3 regions of the Chryseobacterium sp. AG363 genome follow, and region 2 is predicted to be linked to each of the others. Evidence: riboswitches for the same ligand, from Rfam matches in the RefSeq annotation. Region 2 holds a riboswitch; each other region holds the start of a gene.
The links. Region 2 has a riboswitch for S-adenosylmethionine ahead of DEU39_RS21115 (TonB-dependent receptor plug domain-containing protein). Riboswitches for the same ligand answer to the same signal wherever they lie in the genome.
Positions count from the first base shown of each region.

Region 1: linked by a shared signal. The riboswitch ahead of DEU39_RS16240 (alpha/beta fold hydrolase) and the one ahead of DEU39_RS21115 (TonB-dependent receptor plug domain-containing protein) in region 2 are both predicted to bind S-adenosylmethionine.
Region 3: linked by a shared signal. The riboswitch ahead of DEU39_RS15460 (SusC/RagA family TonB-linked outer membrane protein) and the one ahead of DEU39_RS21115 (TonB-dependent receptor plug domain-containing protein) in region 2 are both predicted to bind S-adenosylmethionine.

Region 1 is NZ_RAQF01000003.1:712,055-719,795, forward strand. Features, by position in the region: gene DEU39_RS16220 (DUF58 domain-containing protein) at 1-405, shown strand, start outside; gene DEU39_RS16225 (proline dehydrogenase family protein) at 435-1,373, shown strand; gene DEU39_RS16230 (OsmC family protein) at 1,449-1,868, shown strand; gene DEU39_RS16235 (MGH1-like glycoside hydrolase domain-containing protein) at 1,946-4,561, opposite strand; SAM riboswitch class I at 4,750-4,856, shown strand; gene DEU39_RS16240 (alpha/beta fold hydrolase) at 4,917-5,855, shown strand; gene DEU39_RS16245 (ACT domain-containing protein) at 5,861-7,399, shown strand; gene DEU39_RS16250 (O-succinylhomoserine sulfhydrylase) at 7,524-7,741, shown strand, end outside.
Region 2 is NZ_RAQF01000006.1:166,865-174,605, reverse strand. Features, by position in the region: gene DEU39_RS21120 (alpha-amylase family glycosyl hydrolase) at 1-844, shown strand, start outside; SAM riboswitch class I at 934-1,039, shown strand; gene DEU39_RS21115 (TonB-dependent receptor plug domain-containing protein) at 1,133-3,565, shown strand; gene DEU39_RS21110 (APC family permease) at 3,573-4,877, shown strand; gene prfA (peptide chain release factor 1) at 5,030-6,115, shown strand; gene DEU39_RS21100 (hypothetical protein) at 6,188-6,865, shown strand; gene DEU39_RS21095 (prolyl oligopeptidase family serine peptidase) at 6,962-7,741, shown strand, end outside.
Region 3 is NZ_RAQF01000003.1:562,021-569,761, forward strand. Features, by position in the region: gene pckA (phosphoenolpyruvate carboxykinase (ATP)) at 1-793, shown strand, start outside; gene DEU39_RS15450 (hypothetical protein) at 844-1,284, opposite strand; gene DEU39_RS15455 (type II 3-dehydroquinate dehydratase) at 1,359-1,766, opposite strand; SAM riboswitch class I at 2,010-2,108, shown strand; gene DEU39_RS15460 (SusC/RagA family TonB-linked outer membrane protein) at 2,192-5,125, shown strand; gene DEU39_RS15465 (RagB/SusD family nutrient uptake outer membrane protein) at 5,143-6,636, shown strand; gene DEU39_RS15470 (hypothetical protein) at 6,754-7,266, opposite strand; gene DEU39_RS15475 (DUF6660 family protein) at 7,528-7,741, shown strand, end outside.

The DNA of each region.
Region 1 (7,741 bases), on a different contig from region 2:
CTTTATAATATTAAAACCGATTTCTTCGAGAGTGATTTCAACCGTTTGTATCAGGATGTAAAATATTCCATCAGTCAAAGAAGCTTAATTCTGCTTTTTACCAATTTTGAAACTCTTGACGGATTGAACCGACAGTTGAAATATCTTCGCGGAATTGCTAAAAATCACTTGCTGGTAGTGGTATTCTTCAAAAATTCAGAACTGCAGACGTTGATCAACAAAAATCCTGAAAATATGCAGGAAATTTATGATGAAATTATTGCTGAAAAATTTGAATTTGAAAAGAAACTGATCATCCAGGAACTTCGTAAATACGGAATTTATACCGTATATACCCTTCCGGAAAATTTGAATATCGATGTTATCAATAAATATCTGGAGATAAAAGCGAGAGGAATTTTATAAAATATTTTAAATACAAATCAAAAAATAGAATGGAACTAAAAGAAAAGGCAGGTGCGCTGTTGAAAATAGCTGCCTTAAATGAAGGTGCAAAAGAATATATTCTTAACAATCCTGAGCTCTTTAAACTCTTACTGAAAGCAGCTAAAAGATATATAGGAGGCGAAAAAATGGAAGAAGCGATTGCCACTGCTAAAAGAATTAATGATAAAGGACTTCCAACTTCACTAGAGTTTATGGGAGAAAGTACCCGTTCCGTGGAAGAAGCAGAATCAGTAACTCAACATTTTTTTGATTTGATTAATAAAGTGAAAGAAGAGAATATCAATTCTATCATTTCTTTGGATTTATCACATATTGGTCTTGCAATTGATAAGGATCTTGCTTATAATAATTTAATGTCATTAGCAGAATCAGCTTACAAAAAAGATATTGAAATAGTGATTAGTGCAGAGGGTATTGATAGAACTGATGATATTATTAATACCTTTTGTAAAATATCGCCTGATTTTCCAAATGTTGGAATTACCCTGCAGGCATATTTAAACCGTACTCCAAAAGACCTTGAACGGATATTGAATGAAACACAAGGGAAAATAAGAATTGTAAAAGGTGCTTTTGCTGTTCCTCCGGGACATGCTGTAGAGAGAGGAAAACATTTAGATGATTTATATATTAAATATATTGAAACTCTTTTCCTTAAAAACAGGAAATGTTCTGTTGCTACCCATCATAATATCGTTCAGAATAGAGTTAAAGAGCTCATTGAACAATATGATATTCCAAAATCTAAATATGAATTTGAAATGTTACTGGGAATACAGGAAGATCTGTTGAATGAAATCTATAAAGAAGGTTACCCGTGCAGGCAGTATATTGTGTATGGTGATGAATGGTATCTGTACATGTGTAACCGCATTGCAGAAAATCCGGATAATCTTTTTCAGGCTATGGTTGATATCATGTCTTAGCCTGAGGTTTACTCCATAAAGTTTTTTATATTTGAATAAGAATATAAAAAGAAATCTGAAATATAAACCCGTACAATGAAAATTACACTCAACAGAATAAACGACGATTTTTTATTTGAATGTACAAACTCACAAGGAAATTCTATCCTTTTAGATAATACTTCCCAGCCGGGAGCCAAAGGAGTTTCCCCAATGGAAAGTGTACTGATGGCTGTAGCAGGCTGTAGCGGAATTGATGTGGTGTCTATTCTGAAGAAGCAACGTCAGGAAATTAAAAGCTTTCAGGCAGAAGTAGAAGGCGAAAGAGTGCAGGTAGAAGATGCAAAACCTTTTAAATCGATTAACGTTAAGTTCCTTTTGGAAGGAGAAATTGATCCTAAAAAAGCATTAAAGGCTGCAGAACTTTCTTTTGAAAAATACTGCTCTGTATCAAAAACGTTAGAACCGAATGTAGAAATCGGATACGAAGTGTATGTGAACGGAGAAAAAATTTAATCTCTTACATAAAATAGTAAAAAGCCGGATGAAACATCCGGCTTTTATATTACTCATTACCAATTCCTCATTGCTTATTAAAAGGTGAGTCTTGGTTTTATCAGTTTTGCCACTGTAGCTGTCCATCCTGTTTGGTGGGAAGCACCCACACCACGGCCATTATCTCCATGAAAATATTCAAAAAATGTAATATAATCTCTGAAGTGTTCATCATAATTGAACTTTGGATTACCTCCGTTGAAAGCTCTTTGTCCATGTTCATCCTTTAAAAATAGAGAGCAGAGTCTTTTACTTATATTTTGAGCCACTTCATCAAGATTTCTTTTATCACCACTTCCTGTGGGAAGTTCTACTTTCAGACTATTTCCATAGTAATAATGGAAGCGCTGCAGACTTTCAACAATCAGAAAATTGATCGGAAACCAAATTGGACCGCGCCAGTTGCTGTTTCCGCCAAACATACGGCTGTCACTTTCTGCAGGTGTATAGTAGACTATATTTTCAGACCCATGTACAGAGAAGACAAAAGGATTTTCCTCATATACCTTAGACATGGCGCGGATTCCGTAAGAACTCAGGAATTCATTTTCATCAAGCATTCTGGTCAGAACCTTTGTCAGTCTGTTTTTGCGGAGGATACTCATAAGGTGTTTTCGGCCTTGTCCTTCCTCATCCCAGTGAGAAACCAGTTTGGTCAACTCCGGCTTGTTCTTTAAGATCCACTCCATTCGGGTTCTGAAATTCGGCATCTTTTCCAGTAAGCGGTGGTCAACAATCTCAACAGCGAACATAGGAATCAAACCCACAATACTTCGTAATTTTAAAGAAACACTGTCTCCATTTCCTAGCTGTAGGACATCATAGAAGAATCCGTCTTCTTCGTTCCAAAGCCCTTTCGTTCCTTCGCCCAGGTTTTCCATAGCTTCAGCGATATAAAGATAATGCTCAAAAAACTTGATGGCCATATCTTCATATACCTGATAATACTGGGCAAGCTCCATTGCAATACGCATCATATTCAATGCATACATGGCCATCCAGCTGGTTCCGTCTGCCTGTTCAAGATGCTGTCCGTCCTTTAGTTCCATATTCCGGTCAAAAGCTCCGATATTATCGAGACCAAGAAACCCTCCACCAAAGATATTTTTTCCGTTTTTATCCTTTCGGTTCACCCACCAGGTGAAATTAAGAAGCAGTTTCTGGAAAACTTTCTCTAAAAATAATAAATCCGGTTTTCCGTTAGCTTTTTCATCAATTTTGAAAACACGGAAGCATGACCAGGCGTGTACCGGCGGGTTCACGTCACTCATATTCCATTCATAGGCTGGAAGCTGTCCATTAGGATGCATGTACCATTCCTTAGTAAGGAGCAAAAGTTGTCCCTTGGCAAATTCCGCATCGATGATGGAAAACGGAACACAGTGAAATGCCAGATCCCATGTGGCATACCATGGATACTCCCATTTATCGGGCATAGAAATAATATCCTTATTATGGAGATGATTCCATTCCGTATTTCTTACATATTCGTTGAAATTTCTTGGGGCTTCAAAGTTGGGATCACCTTTCAGCCATTTTCCAATATTGTAATGATAGAACTGCTTATTCCAGAGAAGTCCTGCAAAAGCCTGTCTCTGAACATTTCTTTCATCTTCGTTAACGGTATCATTTTGAATTTCTTTATAAAATTCTTCAGCTTCAGCCTGTCGCGTATTGAATATTTCATCAAACTTTTCAAAAGGCTCATCAGCTTCAGCCGGGCATAATCTGAATTCAAAAACTTTGGATTCTCCGGCACCAATAAGCTCATCAATCAGAAAAGAAGCTTTTGTCCCTTTCTTTGCGGGATTTATCGTATTCGTTTGATGGATAATAAAATGATTGATTCCATCTTTGAAATATGTATTTTCACCTGCAGGAGCCCCATAAAGCTTAGAATTATTGGTTTCATTATCACAAAATACACTTTGTGCATTGGTATTTCGGGAATAAAGCTTCTTGATCGAAATACTGTCGTGTTCAATGTTGATACTTCCGTCATAAGAAGCATTGACTTCTGCTTTATAGGTATTGTATCCCCATTTCCAGTTGTTTCTGAACCATATAGTGGGCGCTACCAAAATAGGTGCTTCATGCTGACTCCGGTTACAGACCGTTACTCTGGCAAGAATATCATTGTGATCGGCCTTGCAATATTCAATGAAAATATCAAAATATTCATCATTATCGAAAATTCCGGTATCGAAAATTTCATATTCCGGTTCCTTTTTACTGCGTCTTCCGTTTTCTGCAACAAGGTCATCGTAAGGAAATTCATTGATCGGATATTTATACACCATTTTCATATAGCTATGAGTAGGTGTATTATCCAGATAATAAAAGATTTCTTTGATGTCTTCCCCATGATTTCCCTGAGGATTGCTCAACCCAAAGAATCGTTCCTTTACCATTTTGTCTTTCTTGTTCCAGAATGAAAAAGCAAAACACAAAAGCTGCTTTATATCAGAAATTCCGGCAATACCTTCTTCTCCCCATCGGTAGGCATAGCTTTCTGCATTATTATGGTTGGTAAAATTCCAGGCATTCCCGTTCGGGCTATAATCTTCACGTACATTTCCCCACTGCCGGTTGCTTACATAAGGTCCCCAGTTTTTCCATTTGGTATCTTGTAATCTATCTTTTTCGGCGGTCATATCTCATCACTTTTCCATACGAAGTTAGTTTTTTTGAGAAGTAATTCCAATTTTTTTCATCTGAATAATTATTAATATACTCTTGGAATACTTGTATTTAAGGGCTTTTTTAAATATTAAAATAATTTTTTTTTGAAATTAAAAGAAAAGAACTACCTTTGCACCATTCGTTCATTCAAATATTGAAAATGTTATCAAGAAAGGTTGAGGGATTAGACCCTATGAAACCTTAGCAACCCTTTGCGCAAGCAAAGAAGGTGCTACGTTCTACCAAATAATTTTGGACAGATAACTCACTGAAGTTCTTTTCAGCCATTTCCTGTGGCATTTTCAATTGTATTAAAATTTAATAGAATTGAAAACAGAACTAAACTATATTAATCTTACGTATCAAACTCATTCCCAAAAGGAATACCATATCCCGTTGAGCTATCAGCTCTTTGGGAAAGATCTGTTTACAGCCCCTGTCATTTTAATCAACCATGCTCTTACCGGAAATTCAAACGTATCCGGAGAAAAAGGCTGGTGGAAACAGCTGGTGGGAAAAAATCAGATTGTTGATACTGATCAATATACCGTTCTGTGCTTCAACATACCAGGAAACGGATATGACGATTTTTTAATTGAAGACTATGAAGACTTTACTCCTTCAGATATCGCAGCGATATTTTTGAAAGGACTTGAAGCGTTACATATCAAAAATTTATATGCCATTATCGGAGGCTCTTTGGGAGGAGGAATTGCCTGGGAAATGCTTGCCCAGCAGCCGGATCTTGCTGAGATTTTTATTCCTATTGCCTGCGATTACAGAACGCACGACTGGCTTCATGCACAGTGTCTGGTTCAGAAATTTTTATTAAATGATAAAGAAGAACCATTACAGAAAGCAAGAATTCATGCCATGTTGTGCTACAGAACACCGCAGTCGCTCAATGACAGATTTCAAAACCAATATAACCAGGACAAACAACGCCTGGAATCAGAAGACTGGCTGGTTTATCATGGTAACGCACTAAACGAAAGGTTTAGTTTAAAGAGTTACAAACTGATGAATCATCTCTTGATGAATATAAATGCTACTGATACAGCACTGGAGAACATACAGGCACGAATGCACATGATCTCCGTAGATACAGATTTATTTTTCCCGGCTTCTGAAATCCGAATGTGTTTTGAAAACTTAAAAGAGAAAAATAAAGATGTTTCTTATCACGAGATCCAATCTATACACGGGCATGATGCCTTCCTAATGGAATATCAACAATTAAATAATATCATTAAAAACATTTTATAGAAGTAATGAAAAATGCTAACGAAATAAAATTTTTGAAGAACAGATCAATCGTTAAATTTGAAGGAGAAGATTTCCTGGGAGAAATCGGGATTGACGGACGAATTTTTAAAGCGCTTACTTTGGCGCGTATCAGTGTAGGAGTAATCTCTCAACAGGCCGTAGAAAACGGAATTTCTATCCTGGTTCATGAAAATGATGCAGAGAAAGCAGTGGCTTGTCTTATTGATGAATTCGAAGCAGAAAGAAAGTCAGGAAAAGTTTCCCAAATATATAGTATCAATAATGTTTCTGTGATTGGTTTTGTTGCAGAAGATTTCAATAAAGTTTTTGCAGAACTTGCCAGAAACAATGTTTTTCCATTGCTTTTGAACCAGGTAGCAGGAGAAAACAGAGTCAATATCGTTGTGACGTCTTCACAGGATGAAAAAACAAGAAACATCATAGAATCTGAAATTTTCAAAAAGCCAAAGACCGTTCATCTGGCCATTATTGGCCATGGAAACGTAGGGAAAACCTTGATAGAACAAGTACTTGAATCTGCAGAAGAGATTAAAAAACGCAAAAAAATAGACCTTAAAGTCGTTGCGGTAGCCAATTCAAAAAAAATTGCCTTCAACAAAAAAGGATTTGATGCCCATTGGAATGATGAGGTTTTAACAGCAGAGCATCCATCTAATGTTGAAGAGTTAATTAATTTCTCTAATGAAAATCAACTGGAGAACCTGATTGTTGTGGATAACACGGCAAGCAAGGATTTTGTTAAAAACTATCACGCTTTGGCAGAAAACGGGTTTGATCTGGTTTCTTCCAACAAAATTTTCAATACCCTTCCGATTGAAGAATACAGAAAACTAAGATATACGTTGAATAAAAACAACAGACGGTATTTGTATGAAACCAATGTAGGAGCTGGTTTACCGTTAATTGACACCATCAAGTTATTACACCTTTCAGGAGAAAATATCACAAGAATCAAAGGGGTATTCTCAGGAACACTGAGCTATGTTTTCAACAATTTTTCTTTAAGAGATGATAAATTTTCAACCATCATCAATGAAGCTTTGGAAAAAGGATACACCGAACCGGATCCAAGAGAAGACCTTTCAGGAAATGATGTGGCAAGAAAATTATTGATTCTGGCAAGAGAATTAGACTTAATCAATGAATTTGATGATATCAGCATTCAAAATCTGGTTCCTGAAAATTTACTTGAAGTTTCAAAATCAGAATTCCTTTCAAGACTAGAGGAGCTTGACGAAGAATACCAGAAAATAAAAGAAAACCAGGAACCCGGACATGTATTGAGATATGTAGGTGATCTGCACGGAGATTTACAGAAAGATAAAGGTGAACTGGATGTAAAACTGGTTTCTGTTCCTGCAACTTCAGCATTGGGACAACTGAAAGGTTCAGACTCCATCTTTGAAATCTACACAGAAAGCTATGGAGAAAATCCAATCGTGATTATGGGAGCCGGAGCTGGTGCAAAGGTAACCGCAAGAGGAGTATTCGGAGATATTTTAAGAGTAAGTGAAACAAAATAATATTTAATGTAACAATCTAATAATGTACCAGTTTACCAATAATTGGTGTCGTTATTCTGAGCAAAGCGAAGATTTTAATTGGTACATTGTTAGACTGCTATTTTGGTAAATTAATTAAAACTATATGGAAAATTTTGAAACATCAGCAATAAGAACCCAGACGGAAAGAACTCAGTTTGATGAGCATTCTACGCCGCTCTATCTTACCTCCAGCTTTATATTTCAGGATGCAGAAGATATGAGAGCAAGCTTTGCAGAAGAAAAACCAAAAAACTTATACAGCCGTTTCTCTAATCCAAACGTAACCGAGTTTACAGATAAGATCGCTAAAATGGAAGGTGC
Region 2 (7,741 bases):
TGCTATAAACGGAGGTTACAATGTGAAAGACCTGAATACCGCTCTTGAAAGAATGAAAACTTTCGGGGCAACCTTCTTTACCATTCCAGGTCCGAAAATGATCTGGCAGTTTGGAGAATTAGGTTATGAATTCAGCATCAACAGATGTGCGAATGGTACCATCGACAGCGGATGTAGAACCGATGAAAAACCTGTAGCATTCACTTTAGGATATGATACCAATGCGAACCGAAAAGCAGTCTATGATACATGGGCTAAAATCATCAACATCAGAAACAGTCATCAGGTTTTTAAATCTAAAACTTACAGTATAGAATCCAATAACCTTACGAATGATCCTACTGGTCTTATCACAAGAATTTATGTGTATGATGCAGCTATTACAACAGGAATAAAGAATGTTGTCGTATTGGCCAATTACACGACTTCCGCACAGAATGTAGTGCCTTATTTCCCTTACACTGGTCAATGGCGGAATTTAATGGATAACAGTATTTCGAATATAGTTTCCACAACGGCTCCGATCACTTTACAGCCCGGAGAATTCAGAATCTTTGGAAATTATGCAGGTGCGTTGTCTACTGTAGATACCAATGCGGTCAACAAATTATCTCTTCAGATTGCGGATAATCCGGTTCGCAACGGAATCGCTCACCTCGTTTTCAATAAAGCAAAAAAAGGTGAAATTTCAATTTTTGATATGACCGGTAAAAAACTGGATACTTTCAAACTGGATAAAGAGAGCGGAACTTACGATGCGAAGGTTGATTATCCAGCAGGCACGTATCTTGTGCAGTTGAAATCAGATACAGGAATAGCCATTCAAAAGATGATTATTGAATAAAATAAATTATAAAATAATAAAGGCAAATTTGCGGATCAGCAGATTTGCCTTTTTTTGTAAGTTCAAAAAAATAGTCTACTTTTGCAGTAGATTTATCAAGAAAGGTGGAGGGATTTGGCCCGGTGAAACCTTAGCAACCTACACGGTTCCAGAAGTGTAAAGGTGCTAATTCCAACCCTTTGGGGGAGATAAGTGAAGTCAATATTCTATATAAATTCCATTTCTTGAAGTCTTGTGTATCTGCGGAAAGATCCGTCAGATTGGTAGTATTAATTGGCAAGAACAAAAATGAAAAAATTAAGCACAGCTGTACTATTGCTTGGAGCAATTCTGGTAGCTGCTCAGGAAAGTGAGGAAAAAGGAAAACAGATCGAAGATATCATCATCGTCGGAAACCGTAATGTTAAAAGAACAAAACTGGAGACGCCGGTTCCTGTAGATGTTATCAATATCGATAAAATCCAGAGAAGCGCTCCGCAAATGACCGCTCAGGATCTCCTGAATTACGTGATTCCGTCGTTTAATGCGGTGAGGCAGTCTGCTTCTGATGGCACAGAGCATATTGATCCCGTAACATTAAGAGGAATGGGCCCTGATCAGGTTCTCGTATTGCTTAACGGAAAAAGAAGACATACAACCTCATTGGTCAATTATCAGAATACTGTAGGAAATGGTTCTGTAGGAACAGATTTGAGTACCATTCCCGTAATTGCTATTGATAGAATAGAAGTGTTAAGAGACGGAGCTGCTGCACAATATGGTTCTGATGCTATTGCCGGAGTGATCAACATTATTCTTAAGAAAAATGCCGGAGCTTCAGCAAGTCTTACTTACGGATTAAGCGGAAGAAATGATGGAGATACTTATCAGGCAGGAGTCAACTATGGTACTTCATTAGGAAAAAAAGATGGTTATATCAATCTATCCCTGCAATTAAGCCACAGAGGAAAAACCACAAGAACTCAAAATCACGATCTGGATATTTTCGGCGATAATTTTGCTTATGAATTTGCTGGTGACGCTGAAGCGGTAAAAGCAGCCAGAGCTACGGATGATGCCGAAATTGAAAAAAGAGGGTTGACCCGTGATGATTTTAATTTTCAGATCGGAGATGCCCAGATCAGACAGGGACAGTTGTTTTTCAATTCAGAATATCCTTTTAATGATCATTTTAAACTCTATTCTTTCGGAGGTTTCAGTATTAAAGAAGGAGAAGGGTTTGGTTTCAGAAGACTGCCGAGCGAAAAGTCTAATGTAGTTTCATCCATTTATCCGAACGGTTTTCAGGCGGTTCTTGGGTCTCAGGTATATGATGTTTCCTATGCCGTAGGTGCAAAATATAATGTTAACGACTGGCTATTTGACCTTAGTAACACCTTTGGAAGCAATACTTTCAATTATAATGTAAACAATACGAATAATGCTTCTTTGGGAGCAAAATCTCCCACCCGTTTTTATGCCGGAGCGCATAGTTTTCTGCAGAATACCATTAATCTTGATGTTTCTAAAAATATAAACCGTTTCAATATTGCTTTCGGTGGTGAGTTCAGGTTTGAACAATACCAGATTAAAGCGGGTGACGAAGCATCCTATACCCAATATGACATCAATGGAAATGTTGCCACTGAAGGATCAACAGTGCTTGGTGCAGGCGGATCTCAATCCTTCATCGGATTCTCTCCCAACAATGCCTTGAAGAAAGACAGACATTCCACGGCAGTATATGCAGATGTTTCCTATGATTTGGATAAAAAACTCAACATTGACGCTGCTGCCAGATTTGAAAATTATTCAGATTTCGGAAATACCTTGAATGGAAAACTCGCTGTACGATATGAGTTTGTAAAAAACTATGCGGTAAGAGCCGCTGTTGGGACAGGATTCAGAGCACCATCATTGCAACAGCAGTATTTTAATAATTCCTATGCGGATATTTCTACCTCGGGTTCAAAGATTGTTACCAAAGGAATATTCAGCAACGATAGCGAAGCCGCTAAAATTCTTGGATTTGATAAACTCAAACAGGAAACTTCTGTCAATGCAAGTGCTGGATTTACGCTTAAACCTTTAAACAACTTGACAATTACTATAGATGGATACTGGATCAAAGTAAAGGATAGAGTTGTGATCACCAGCAATATAACAGATAAAAGACTGGATCAGTTTAAGGTAGAAAGCGGAAGATTCTTCGCCAATGCCATTGATACAGAAACGAAAGGAGTAGATGTAGTGGTTTCCTATGACTGGATTCTTGGGAATGGAAAATTAAATTTGAATCTTGCCGGAAACTATACGGAAACAAAAATCACAGATTTTCATTTTCCTGAAAACTTAGGAACGCCTCAGGATCAGTTTTTTGGTCCCGATCAGATCAATATCATTGAAACCCTGTCTCCAAAAACAAAAGCTTCATTAGGATTAAATTATGGAATAGGAAAATTCAGTTTTCTCGTAAGAAATACCTATTTTGGTAAGGTAATAAGAGATGGTTATCCGTTTGGAGACGTGCAGGAATTCTCACCAAAAGTAGTGACAGACATCAGCGTTGGGTATGATATTACTAAAAGTATCAATTTTACAGTAGGAGCCAACAATATATTTGATGTCTTTCCGGACCGCCAGATTTATAAAAATTCATATTATGGAGTATTCAAATATGCGCCTGTACAGATGGGAACGCTGGGGAATTATTTCTTCGGAAGGCTTAATTTTAATTTTTAATCATTAAATGAGTACTTCCTCACATCAGATTGGCTGGAAAACAGCCGCAGCCATCGTCGTTTCCAATATGATCGGAACAGGGATTTTTACCACCTTGGGATTTCAGCTTTCCGATATTACCAACACCTACAGTATTTTCCTGCTATGGAGCATCGGAGGAGTTCTCGCATTGTTCGGAGCTTTTTGCTACGCAGAATTGGGCTCCCATTTTAAAGGAAACGGAGGCGATTTTATTTATCTTAAAGAAACCTATCATCCGATTTTCGGATACCTCATAAGCTGGATTTCGCTCATCATAGGATTTTCCTCTCCCGTAGCGCTGGCAGCTTTGGCTATGTCAAAATATCTTTCTGTATTTGAATATTCTTTTGGAAACGGATTTGCCATAGCCGCGATATTCCTGGTGGCAATTGCATTATCATTCAGCCTGAAAACATCCAGCAGGTTTCACAACTTTTTTACATTCATTAAAATCGCTTTTATTATTGTACTGGTTATTCTTGGAGTAGGAATTTCAAATTCACCGCAGATCGGCAACAGCCTTAATTTCAGTGACAGCTGGCAAAATGAGATCATGCTTCCTGCCTTTGCTACCTCTCTGGTATTTGTGACCTATTCATACACAGGCTGGAATTCAGCTTCCTATATTGCGGGAGAAATAAAGGATGTGCAGAAAAACCTTCCCAAATCATTGATTATAGGAACTGTTTTTGTGACGGTAAGCTATATTCTGGTGAATTATATTATGCTGAAACACGCTCCAGTAAATCAGCTGGCAGGAAAAGAAGATGTGATGGGCGAAGCAGCAGTCAATATGTTGGGTCCGGCTTTTGGAAAAATTGTTAATATTTTTATAGCCCTGCAGCTGATTGCAACCATAAGCGGATACTTGTGGGTTGGCTCAAGACTGACACAGGCTTTTGCAAAACATACCCACATCTGGAAACCATTGTCATCTGGAAATGCAAAAGGAATTCCGGTAAGAGCTATCTTTGCCCATGCTGTGATTGCTGCTATTATTATTTTAACGGGAAGCTTTAAAGAAATTTTTGTTTATACAGCTTTTATACTACAGCTTTTTGCCAGTCTTGCGATTTCGACGGTTTTCTTTCTGAAGAAAAAAGACAGAAAAATCTTTAAGTCGAATGCTTTCCATATTTTTCCGGCAGTTTTTCTTTTGTTCAGTATCTATATCCTCTATTTTACATTCATTCATAATCCTAAGGAAAGCTTGATAGGATTGGGAATTATCGCTGTAGGAATTATTTTATATCTGATAGACAGAAGACTTTCTAAAGGATATCAAACTTAGTTTTGATGATTCAGAAAGGGAATAAACAGATTGGCAAATCTACCTTTTTGTGGTTTTGCATCCTTTATCCCTAATGCTCAAAAATTTATGATGATTTGGAATTTTAATTTTGAATTAATAATCCTTATCTTTGCACCCACAAAATTTCTACAATGTCTAAATCATTAATTCCAAAATTAGAAGCTATAAAACAAAGATATAATGAGGTTGCAGACCTTATTATACAGCCTGATGTCATTTCAGACCAAAAAAGATATTCTTCTTTGAACAAAGAATATAGTGATTTGGGAAAAATTGTAAGAGTTTATGATCAGTACAAAGGCGCTTTGGACAGTATCGCAGAATCTGAAGAAATCATTGCAGATGGTTCAGACAGAGATCTGGTGGATCTGGCTAAAGAAGAAAAACTGGAAGCTCAGGCTAAAATTCCCGGATTGGAAGAAGAGCTGAAAGTATTGCTGATTCCTAAAGATCCTGCAGATGACAAAAACGTTATCGTGGAACTACGTGCCGGAACCGGAGGTGACGAAGCCGCTATTTTTGTGGAAGATATCTACAGAATGTATACCATGTATTTCAAAACAAAAGGATGGAGACATGAAGTGACAGATTCTAACGAAGCAGCGAAAGGATACAAGGAATTGATCATGAAAGTGGAAGGAGAAGGTGTTTACGGAATCATGAAGTTTGAATCCGGAGTTCATCGTGTACAGCGTGTACCTGAGACAGAATCTCAGGGAAGAGTACATACTTCTGCCATTACGGTTGCAGTTCTTCCGGAAGCTGAAGAAGTAGATTTTGAACTGAATCCTGCAGATATTGAAATGCAGACTTCCCGTTCAGGAGGTGCCGGAGGTCAGAATGTAAACAAGGTTGAAACGAAAGTTCAGCTTACCCACAAGCCTTCAGGACTTGTTGTCGTATGTCAACAGGCTCGTTCTCAGTTGGCTAACCGTGAGCTGGCGATGGAAATGCTGAGAACAAAATTATACGATATCGAATTACAGAAAGTACAGGGAGATATCGCAGCACAGCGTAAATCCATGGTTTCTACCGGTGACCGTTCTGCAAAAATTAAAACGTACAATTATCCGCAAGGTAGAGTTACAGACCATAGAATCAACAAGTCTATGTACAACCTTGATGCTTACATGAATGGCGATATTTCTGAAATGATTGATGCCGTAATCATGGCAGAAAATGCAGAAAAGATGAAAGGGGAAGAAGAAAATTACTAAAAATCGAAATAAAATAAAACACAGCCTCTGATTTTTCAGAGGCTTTTTTACATACTAAATACAATTTAAACTATGAAAAACTACAAAATTATTTTCCTGCTATTGCTTTCCGTGATGGGACAGCAGCTGATGGCTCAGACAGAAGTGAAGAAACCCAAAGAAGCCTTTGAACTCTTTTTCGGAACTTTTGTCAATAATGATGAAACAGCTTTGAACAAACTTAACGATTATCTAAGACCTACTGTAGAAGGTCAGAATGCGTATCAGGTTGATTTTAAGGAAACTTCAAAAGAAATGATAAATGGCAGCGTTGAGAATTTTCTGGCTGCTTTCCCAAAAGCCACGGCTTCAGCATGCAAAAAAGAGGCGGAAGAGTATTTTATCGCGATGTTTGGAAACTTTAAAACGGGAAAACTTATCGTTAAAGACGTAAAAGTAGTTCCGAATGAACATGTTGAAGGGCAAAAAGTTGCTGAGATAAACTATTCTGTAAGTTTTCTTGTTCCATCAAAACTGACTTCCGGACCAAAAGGAGATCTGAATAAAATAAAAACGGAAGACCTTAAAAAGTATTTAATTCAGGCAGTTCAGGATTTTAAAAATGCCAATAAGACTGTAACAACAGATCAAAACTTTACTTTATACGAACTTAAAGAAGGAGATAAAATATACTATTGGAATGGAAGTCCGGATGAAATTGTTTCCAATCTTACCGATTTCTATTTTGAAAGTTTTGGAGCTAATGAATAGTCTAAAAGTACCATCATAAAGAATAGAAAAGTCCCAATACAACGGGACTTTTTTTATTTCACATACTTTGCGTATTTTTGAGAAAAACCGATCAGTATGAATTTTAAGCCTATATTGTTAACCGCTGGAGTATTGTTTTCAGCATCTTTTTATTCTCAGAAAATGAATTATCCTAAAGCATTAAAAGGAAACCAGACAGATACCTATTTTGGAACTGCCGTTTCTGATCCTTTCAGAGATCTGGAGAATGACTCTGAACCTACAAAAAAATGGGTGGATGAAGAAGTTGCTTACAGCCAGAATTACCTTTCTAAGATTCCGTTCAGGGATAAAATTAAAAATCAGTTGAAGGAAATCTGGAACTATGAAAAAATTTCTGCACCTTTCAAAGAAGGAGATTATACCTATTATTATAAAAACGATGGTCTGCAGGCGCAATCTGTTTTGTACAGAACCAACAACAAGACCAATGCTACAGAAGTATTTTTAGATCCTAATAAATTTTCAGAAAAAGGAACGACATCTCTTTCCAATCTTTCATTCAATAAGAAAGGAAACCTTGCAGCTTATTCTATTTCCGAAGGAGGAAGCGATTGGAATAAGATCATCATCATCGATGCTGTGACTAAAAAACAGATTGATGAAACTTTACTGGATGTAAAATTCAGTGGAATTTCATGGCAGGGAGACGAAGGCTTCTATTATTCAAGCTATGACAAACCTAAAGAAGGAACAGTACTTTCCGGGATGACGGATAAGCACAAAGTATACTTTCATAAACTGGGAACAAAACAGTCTGAAGATAAATTGATTTTCGGAGGAGATAAGACTCCAAGAAGATATCTTAGTGCAGGAGTTTCTGAAGATCAGAGATAT
Region 3 (7,741 bases), on a different contig from region 2:
CTATGAAGGTGGATGCTACGCTAAAGTTATCGACTTATCTGCAGAAAAAGAACCGGATATCTTCGCTGCCATCAAGAGAGATGCTCTTCTTGAAAACGTTGTTGTTAACAATGGAGTAGCAGATTATACAGACGGATCTATCACTGAGAACACAAGAGTTTCTTATCCAATCTATCATATCAACAAAATTGTATTGCCTTCTAAAGCAGGTCATGCCAAAAAGATTGTTTATCTTTCAGCAGATGCATTCGGAGTACTTCCTCCGGTTTCTATCCTGAATGAAGATCAGGCGCAGTACCACTTCCTTTGCGGTTATACCTCAAAATTGGCAGGAACTGAAAGAGGAATTACAGAACCTCAACCATCTTTCTCACCTGCATTTGGTGAAGCATTCCTTACCTTACACCCGACAATGTATTCTAAAACATTAATCGGCAAAATGAAAGAGCACGGCGCTAAGGCTTATTTGGTAAACACAGGTTGGAATGGTACCGGAAAGAGAATTTCTCTTAAAGATACCAGAGCAATTATTGATGCCATCATTGACGGTTCTATTGATAATGCTCCTAAAACTCAGGTTCCAATTATGAACCTTGAAATTCCTACTGAATTGCCAAACGTTTCTACAGGTATTCTAGATCCTAGAGATACTTATGAGAGCGCTTCAGAATGGGAAGAAAAAGCAAAAGATCTTGCTTCAAGATATATCAAGAACTTTGAGCAGTATTGTGATACTGAAGAAGGTAAAAAATTAGTAGCTTCAGGACCTCAATTGCAGGAACAAACTATCTAATAGTTGCCAATCAACATACAAAAAGCCTCATCAGTGATGAGGCTTTTTTTTTATTCATATTTTTTACAGTTTTCAATCAGTTCGTTCTGTTCATCCAGTTTTAGGACGGTTGATTTGATTGATTCTTCAGTGAGGTATTTTATAATCATAAAGTGTTTTGAAGAAAAGTAAGACTCTTTGTCCAATATTTTATCTAAATACTGCGGGGTAGTGAAGGTCATCCCATATTTTGTTTTGTCGGAAAATTCAATACTTACTTCTATAGCATCAGATTCAATATTTTCAATTTCATCATCAATATGAATAGAAGTTATTTCCGGTTCATTGTTTAAACTAAAATAAAAATCAGAATACCACCTCAGTTTTCCTTCGTCATTCCAGATTCTTATATTTTCCGCATTTTTTTCTTCAACGATATAGTTTTTTCTTTTCGTCAATTGCCCGGAATATATTCCAATGTCTTTGCAATAAACCTTATCTTTTATCTTCATAAATTACTCTGATACTTATCCATAATTATCTGTAGAAATCTGTGCAATTCATGGGAAAAGGATAAGTAACAAAATTACTTCAAGCTTAATAAAGCCAGCCTATATCCATCCATTCCAAAGCCTGATAAAACGGCATCTGTATTGGCTGCCGTTACAGATTTCTGTCGGAATTCCTCTCTTTTATAAATGTTACTGATATGTACTTCTACTTTTGGCTTGCGAATGTTTTTCAAGCAATCAGCAATAGCATAAGAATAATGAGTAAAAGCTCCGGGGTTAATTACTAAGGCATCAAAATCATCCTCCTGAAGTCTGTTGATAAGTTCTCCTTCAATATTAGACTGGTAATATTTTAATTCATGGGTCTGGAACTCGGATCTTAAATTTTCCAAATAGCTTTCCATAGAAACATTTCCATAGATTTCCGGTTCTCTTGTGCCTAACAGATTGAGGTTAGGGCCGTTGATGATCAAAACTTTCATACCATAAAATTAAAAACTTTTTTCAATTAAAGATCAAAAATTTCTGGACAGATTTAATTTGTTGTATTGAATTATTGATAATGATATTTGTCATGTTTAAGAAAGTGGCAAAGCTTGTAACTCTTTATTGTGATGGGTTTTATTAAAAAATTACGTTAATTTTTGAAAATTTATCATGAAAAATAAATAAGTCTACTTGTTTTGTAGACTAAAAGTTTTTAGCTTTGCAACCATATTTCGATCGGCTTATAAAGAAAGATGGAGGGAACTGACCCTATGAAGTCTTGACAACCTACCCGTGGGGCAAGGTGTTACGTTCAGCCTTTTAAGGAAAAATAAGCATTTGGTTTATCGTATTTATCGATGCCCTTTGCTGATTTTTCTGCAAATGGCTAAATTTTAATATATGATAACTAAAATTGATTATGATTAGCAAAAATTTATTCAATTCTAAAGCCTGGATACCTCCCGTTGCTGCTTTTTTTCTGGGAGTAACCAGTGTAAGTGCACAGAATTCCAGACCGAAAAAAGATAGCCTTCATGAAAAGGAGATTGATGAAGTAGTAGTGGTGGCTTACGGAAAAGCTAAAAGAAACAGCTATACCGGCTCTGTAGCGACCATTTCAAGTGATAAGATTAATAACAGACCTGTAACCAATATCACCAAAGCATTGGAAGGCCAGGTTGCGGGGATTCAGACCACCAGTGCATCAGGACAGCCAGGTGCGGTTTCTACCATCAGAGTCAGAGGTATTGGTTCCATCAGTGCTTCCAGTGATCCTTTATATGTAGTGGACGGAATTCCTTTTGATGGAAACCTGAACTCCATTAGCCCAAGCGATATTGAATCTATAAGTGTTTTAAAAGATGCTACAGCAAGTGCTTTGTATGGTTCAAGAGGAGCCAACGGGATTATTATCATCACTACAAAATCAGGGAAAAAAGGAGAAGCCAGAGTTAATTTTAATATCAGTCAGGGATTCTCAGGACGAGCTGTCAAAGATTATGAACAGGTAAACACGGATCAATACTTTCAATTATATTGGGAAGCATTAAGAAACGGATATCAGTCCAGTAAAGTTTCTTCTCAGCAGGCTGCTCAGATGGCAACGGATAATCTTGTTTCTACCCTTGGAATTAATCCATATGGAACTGCTTATCCAAAACCGGTGGGAACAGATGGGAAATTATTGCCTGGTGCATCACCACTCTGGAATGACGACTGGAGAGATGTTTTACAGAGAGTGGCATCAAGAAACCAGATGGATCTTGATATCAGCGGAGGTAGTGATAAAAGTAATTACTTCTTTTCACTAGGGTATCTGGATGATAAAGGGATGGCGATTGAATCCGGTTTTAAAAGATATAATACCAGATTAAAAATCAATTCGGAAGTGAAGAAATGGTTAAATGTTGGAGTCAACTTAAGCTATACCAACAGTATTCAGCAGGCACCAACTTCTTCAGATTCCAAGGCGAGCAATATCATCAATGCCGCAAGGTTTATTCCTTCTTTCTATCCTTATTATGAAAGAAATGCTGACGGAACTTACGTTTTAGATGCTGACGGAAATCCGATTTATGATTTTGGAAAGTACAGGCCCACAAATGCACTTCAAAATCAGAATGCGGCTGCAACTTTACCATTAGACAAAAACGAAAATAAAGAAGATAACTTTTCAGGAAAAGGATTCATGGAATTCACTTTCCTGCCGGAACTGAAATTCAAAACAAGCTTCTCAGTTGATTTGGTGAATTATAACGGTCATTATTATTCAAATCCATTACTTGGGCAAGGAGCGGAAATTGGAGGTTCAGTGACGAAAACCAATACCAGAACACTATCTTATACAACCAGTAATATCCTTACGTACGATAAAAAGTTTGGAAAGCATCACGTTAATGCACTGGCAGGACACGAATTCTACAAATACGATTATCAGACGATTTCAGGAACAAGAAGTCAGTTTTCACTGCCTTATTACTATGAGCCGGATGCTGCTTCTCTGCTGGGAAGTTTCAGTGGAAACAGTAATAAATTAAGCTTATTGAGTTTCCTTGGAAAAGTAGAGTATGACTACAATAATACTTACTTTTTATCTGCATCGGGAAGAGCAGACAGCTCTTCGAGATTTGAAAAAGATAACAGATGGGGGAGATTCTGGTCAGTAGGAGGTTCATGGAAAATATCCAATGAAGAATTTATTAAAAGCCTGAATGTATTCAATCAATTGACATTGCGTGCCAGTTACGGAGGACAAGGAAATGATAAATTACTTAGACCTAACGGACAGCCGCTTTATTATGCTTATCAGGAGCTGTACAGATTTATCAGCCTTGGCGGAGAACCGGGTACAACTCTTGAAAAGACTTCCACTAATAATGTGAAATGGGAAACCAACCTTAATTTAAACGTAGGATTGGAATTCGCTATTTTGAATAACAGAGTTAAAGGGAATATCGAATACTTCAAAAGAAAAAGCCAGGATCTTCTGTTTAATATGCCGGTGGCACCATCGTTGGGTATCAGTGATTATCCTGCCAATATCGGAACCATTCAGAATACAGGATTTGAATTTTCATTGTTCACAACACCTATTAAGAATGATGATTTCCAATGGAATGTTGATGTTAACCTAAGCACTTTAAACAACAAAGTAACCAAATTACCGGGAGGTTCTCTTGTGGTGGGAACAAAGTTATTAACGGTAGGAGGTTCTGTATATGATTTCTTTATTCCGGAATGGGTGGGTGTAGATCCAAGCAATGGAAAACCATTGTGGAAAACAGTTTCTACCGATGCTAGTGGAAATTCAGTGGAAGGAACTACTTCGGAATACTCAAAAGCAACAAAACTACTGCAAGGTTCCGCATTGCCGAAACTGACAGGAGGAATCAGTACAAGCATTACCTATAAGAATTTTGACTTTTCAGGATTACTGACATTCAAAATCGGGGGTAAAATTTTAGATACCGATTATACTTCCATCATGCATAACGGAAGTGCCGGAGGACGTGCGTGGAGTTCTGAAATACTGAACAGATGGACACCGGATAATCCATATACAGATGTTCCCGCATTGAGCACAACAACAAATAACTGGACATCAACCTCTTCAAGATTCCTGTATTCAGGTACTTATGCAAGACTTAAAAATGTAAGCTTAGGATATACACTTCCTGAGGATTATTTTGAGAAAATAGGATTGAAAAAATTCAGAATTTATATCCAGGCAGAAAACCTTCTGACCTTCTACAAACATAAGGGAATGGATCCTGAGCAGGCGTTGGACGGAACAACGTATTACAGATATCCTGCAATGAGAACGATCACTTTTGGTCTTCAGGCAACACTTTAACCTTTAAAATTGAAACAATGAAACAATTAAAATATCTATCGTTTGCTCTTATCGGATTTTTGTCGCTAGCAAGTTGTGAAAGTGAGCTGGATACAGCTCCTACTGATCAGGCCAGCAGCGTAGAAGTTTTCAAAACAGCCGAAAGTGCCGAAACAGTGGTGAATGGTACCTGGGCAAAATTTAATAATGATGGAACAACCTATGCCAATATCGGGTATTCCACTGTGTTGAGAGCCAGTGATGCCATGGGAAGTGATGTGGCAGTACTGACTAATAAATATGGTTTCGCTTCTGCCTATGCCTTTACAGAAATGGTGAACAGTACAGCAAGCCGCCCGCTGTTTATCTGGACGATGTTGTATTCCACAATTAATAATATGAATAATGTGATTACAAGAATTGATGGAACGGAAGGCAGCCAGGAGAAAAAGGATCAAGTGAAAGGACAGGCAAAAGCCTTACGTGCTTTCTGTTACCTGAATCTGGCGAGCTTTTATCAGTTCAGCTATCTTAAAGACAAATCAGCATTGACAGCCCCGATTTATACAGAACCTTCCACAACAAGCACAGTAGGGAAGAAGAGAGCAAGCCTTGAAGAAATCTATACATTGATTAAAAGTGATCTTACTGATGCAGACAATCTATTGAAAACTTATACAAGAAATAATAAAGATAAGATTAATCGTGCTGTAGTCAACGGACTTCTTGCCAGAACTTACCTGAATACAGGAGAATGGAGCAAAGCTTCAGCATCAGCAAAAATCGCAAGGGAAGGATTTTCTCTCATGGCTCCGGAAAAATATAAGGATGGATTCAATGATATCAACAACGCAGAATGGATCTGGGGACATGCACAGACCCAGGAACAGTCTGATGAAAGTTATGCCTTCCATTATCTGGATGTATCTTCCTCAGGAAGTTATTATTACAGCTTTATGGCGGATCCTTATTTTAAAGACCTTTTTGATACTAATGATATCAGATCTCAATTGTTTTCATGGGACGGACAGAAAGGTAGAGAAGGATTGCTGAGGTATGCCAAGTTTAGATTTAAACCCACCCTTATCGCAGATATTGTGTACATGAGAGCTGCAGAAATGTACCTGATCGAAGCTGAAGCCGAAGCTAGAAACGGAAATGTTTCTCAGGCAGTAGCCGTATTGAACCAATTGAAATCAGCAAGAAATGCCAATATTTATAATGGGTCGTTATCACAAAATGCTGTGGTAGATGCAGTGTTGATCGAGAGAAGAAAAGAATTATTCGGAGAAGGATTTTCCCTTTCAGATATTATCAGAACGCAGGGTACAGTAGTAAGAAAACCGTTTGTAGATGCTGATGGAAAACCTATAAAAGTTCAGATTACTACACCGGACGGAACTGTGAAAACAGTAGACGGTAAAGGGCATTCTGTTCTTGATTTCCCGGATAAATCTGCTTTTACACCCAATAGTAATTATTATTTATTCAGTATTCCACAAAGAGAATTTGAGAATAACCCGAATTTATAAGATTTAGTCCATAATTAGATTGATTTTTTTAAGCCACTGCTTTTGCGGTGGCTTTTTGTCTTTAAGAATTTTTGTATAAGTCATTGAAAAGTATCCACTCTCCAATTAAAGATCTTGTTATTTTACGGGCAAAGTTTTTCTTTTCTCAAAAATGGAAACTAAACCTTCATTAAAAATAATCTTATTACCATCTATTTTACCATTAGTTACTCTCCTTGTATACCAATTTTTTGAATCTGGAGATTTTCCAAATTGTTCTAGTTGGATGATATTATTTTTTATTCTATACTTTCCTCCATAATAAACAGAATTTTTTCCTCTATGCTCATCAAATTTTCCAAAATACATAAGTGATTCATTCTTGAAAAAACCATCATTATGAAAAATAATTATCCTTGGATTCTTCATTTCTCCTTCATTGTAATATCTCCCCTCAAAGACCTGAACATAATATGTGGTAGTATCAATTTTTTTTAAATCTTCTTCAGAAGGTTTTTCTTTAAATGAATATTGTACTTTATCATTTAATAAGGGTTCATCATATTTATCTTTTTCTATTTTGTATAGTTTTTGTCCACAGCTGTTTAAAAATACCATCATGCAGAGTATTGAAAAAATATATTTAATCATAATCAAAAATTTTTTATTTGTATGCTATAGTGGAAAGGTCAGGTTGTTTCACTTCATTTTTATTGAAGCGAACAAAAGGTGATCAAGAGAATATTTCATATATGCTTTTTGATGTTGAGTTATTTTTTATTTTCAATGATATGAATTTTATTTTTATCATAAAGGACTGGTATAGTATTTGTGAATAAGTTTTTCCGTAAAGAATATTGGGTAAATGCTCAATAAATAATTCATTTTACAAAAAATCTCTACCTTTGTACCATGAACCTCTTAAGATGGATACTGGCAATTTATTTCATGGCGCTATCATTGATGCCATGTGCTGATGTGTCTCATCCACAGAATTCCGGGAATAAAATAGTTTCCCTGAGTGTTCAGGAAAACCATTCAAAAGAAAAAGGAGATATCTGTTCTCCGCTGTGTGCCTGCAGCTGTTGTCAGATAACAGTTTCAGCATTTAAGATGGATCCTTTAC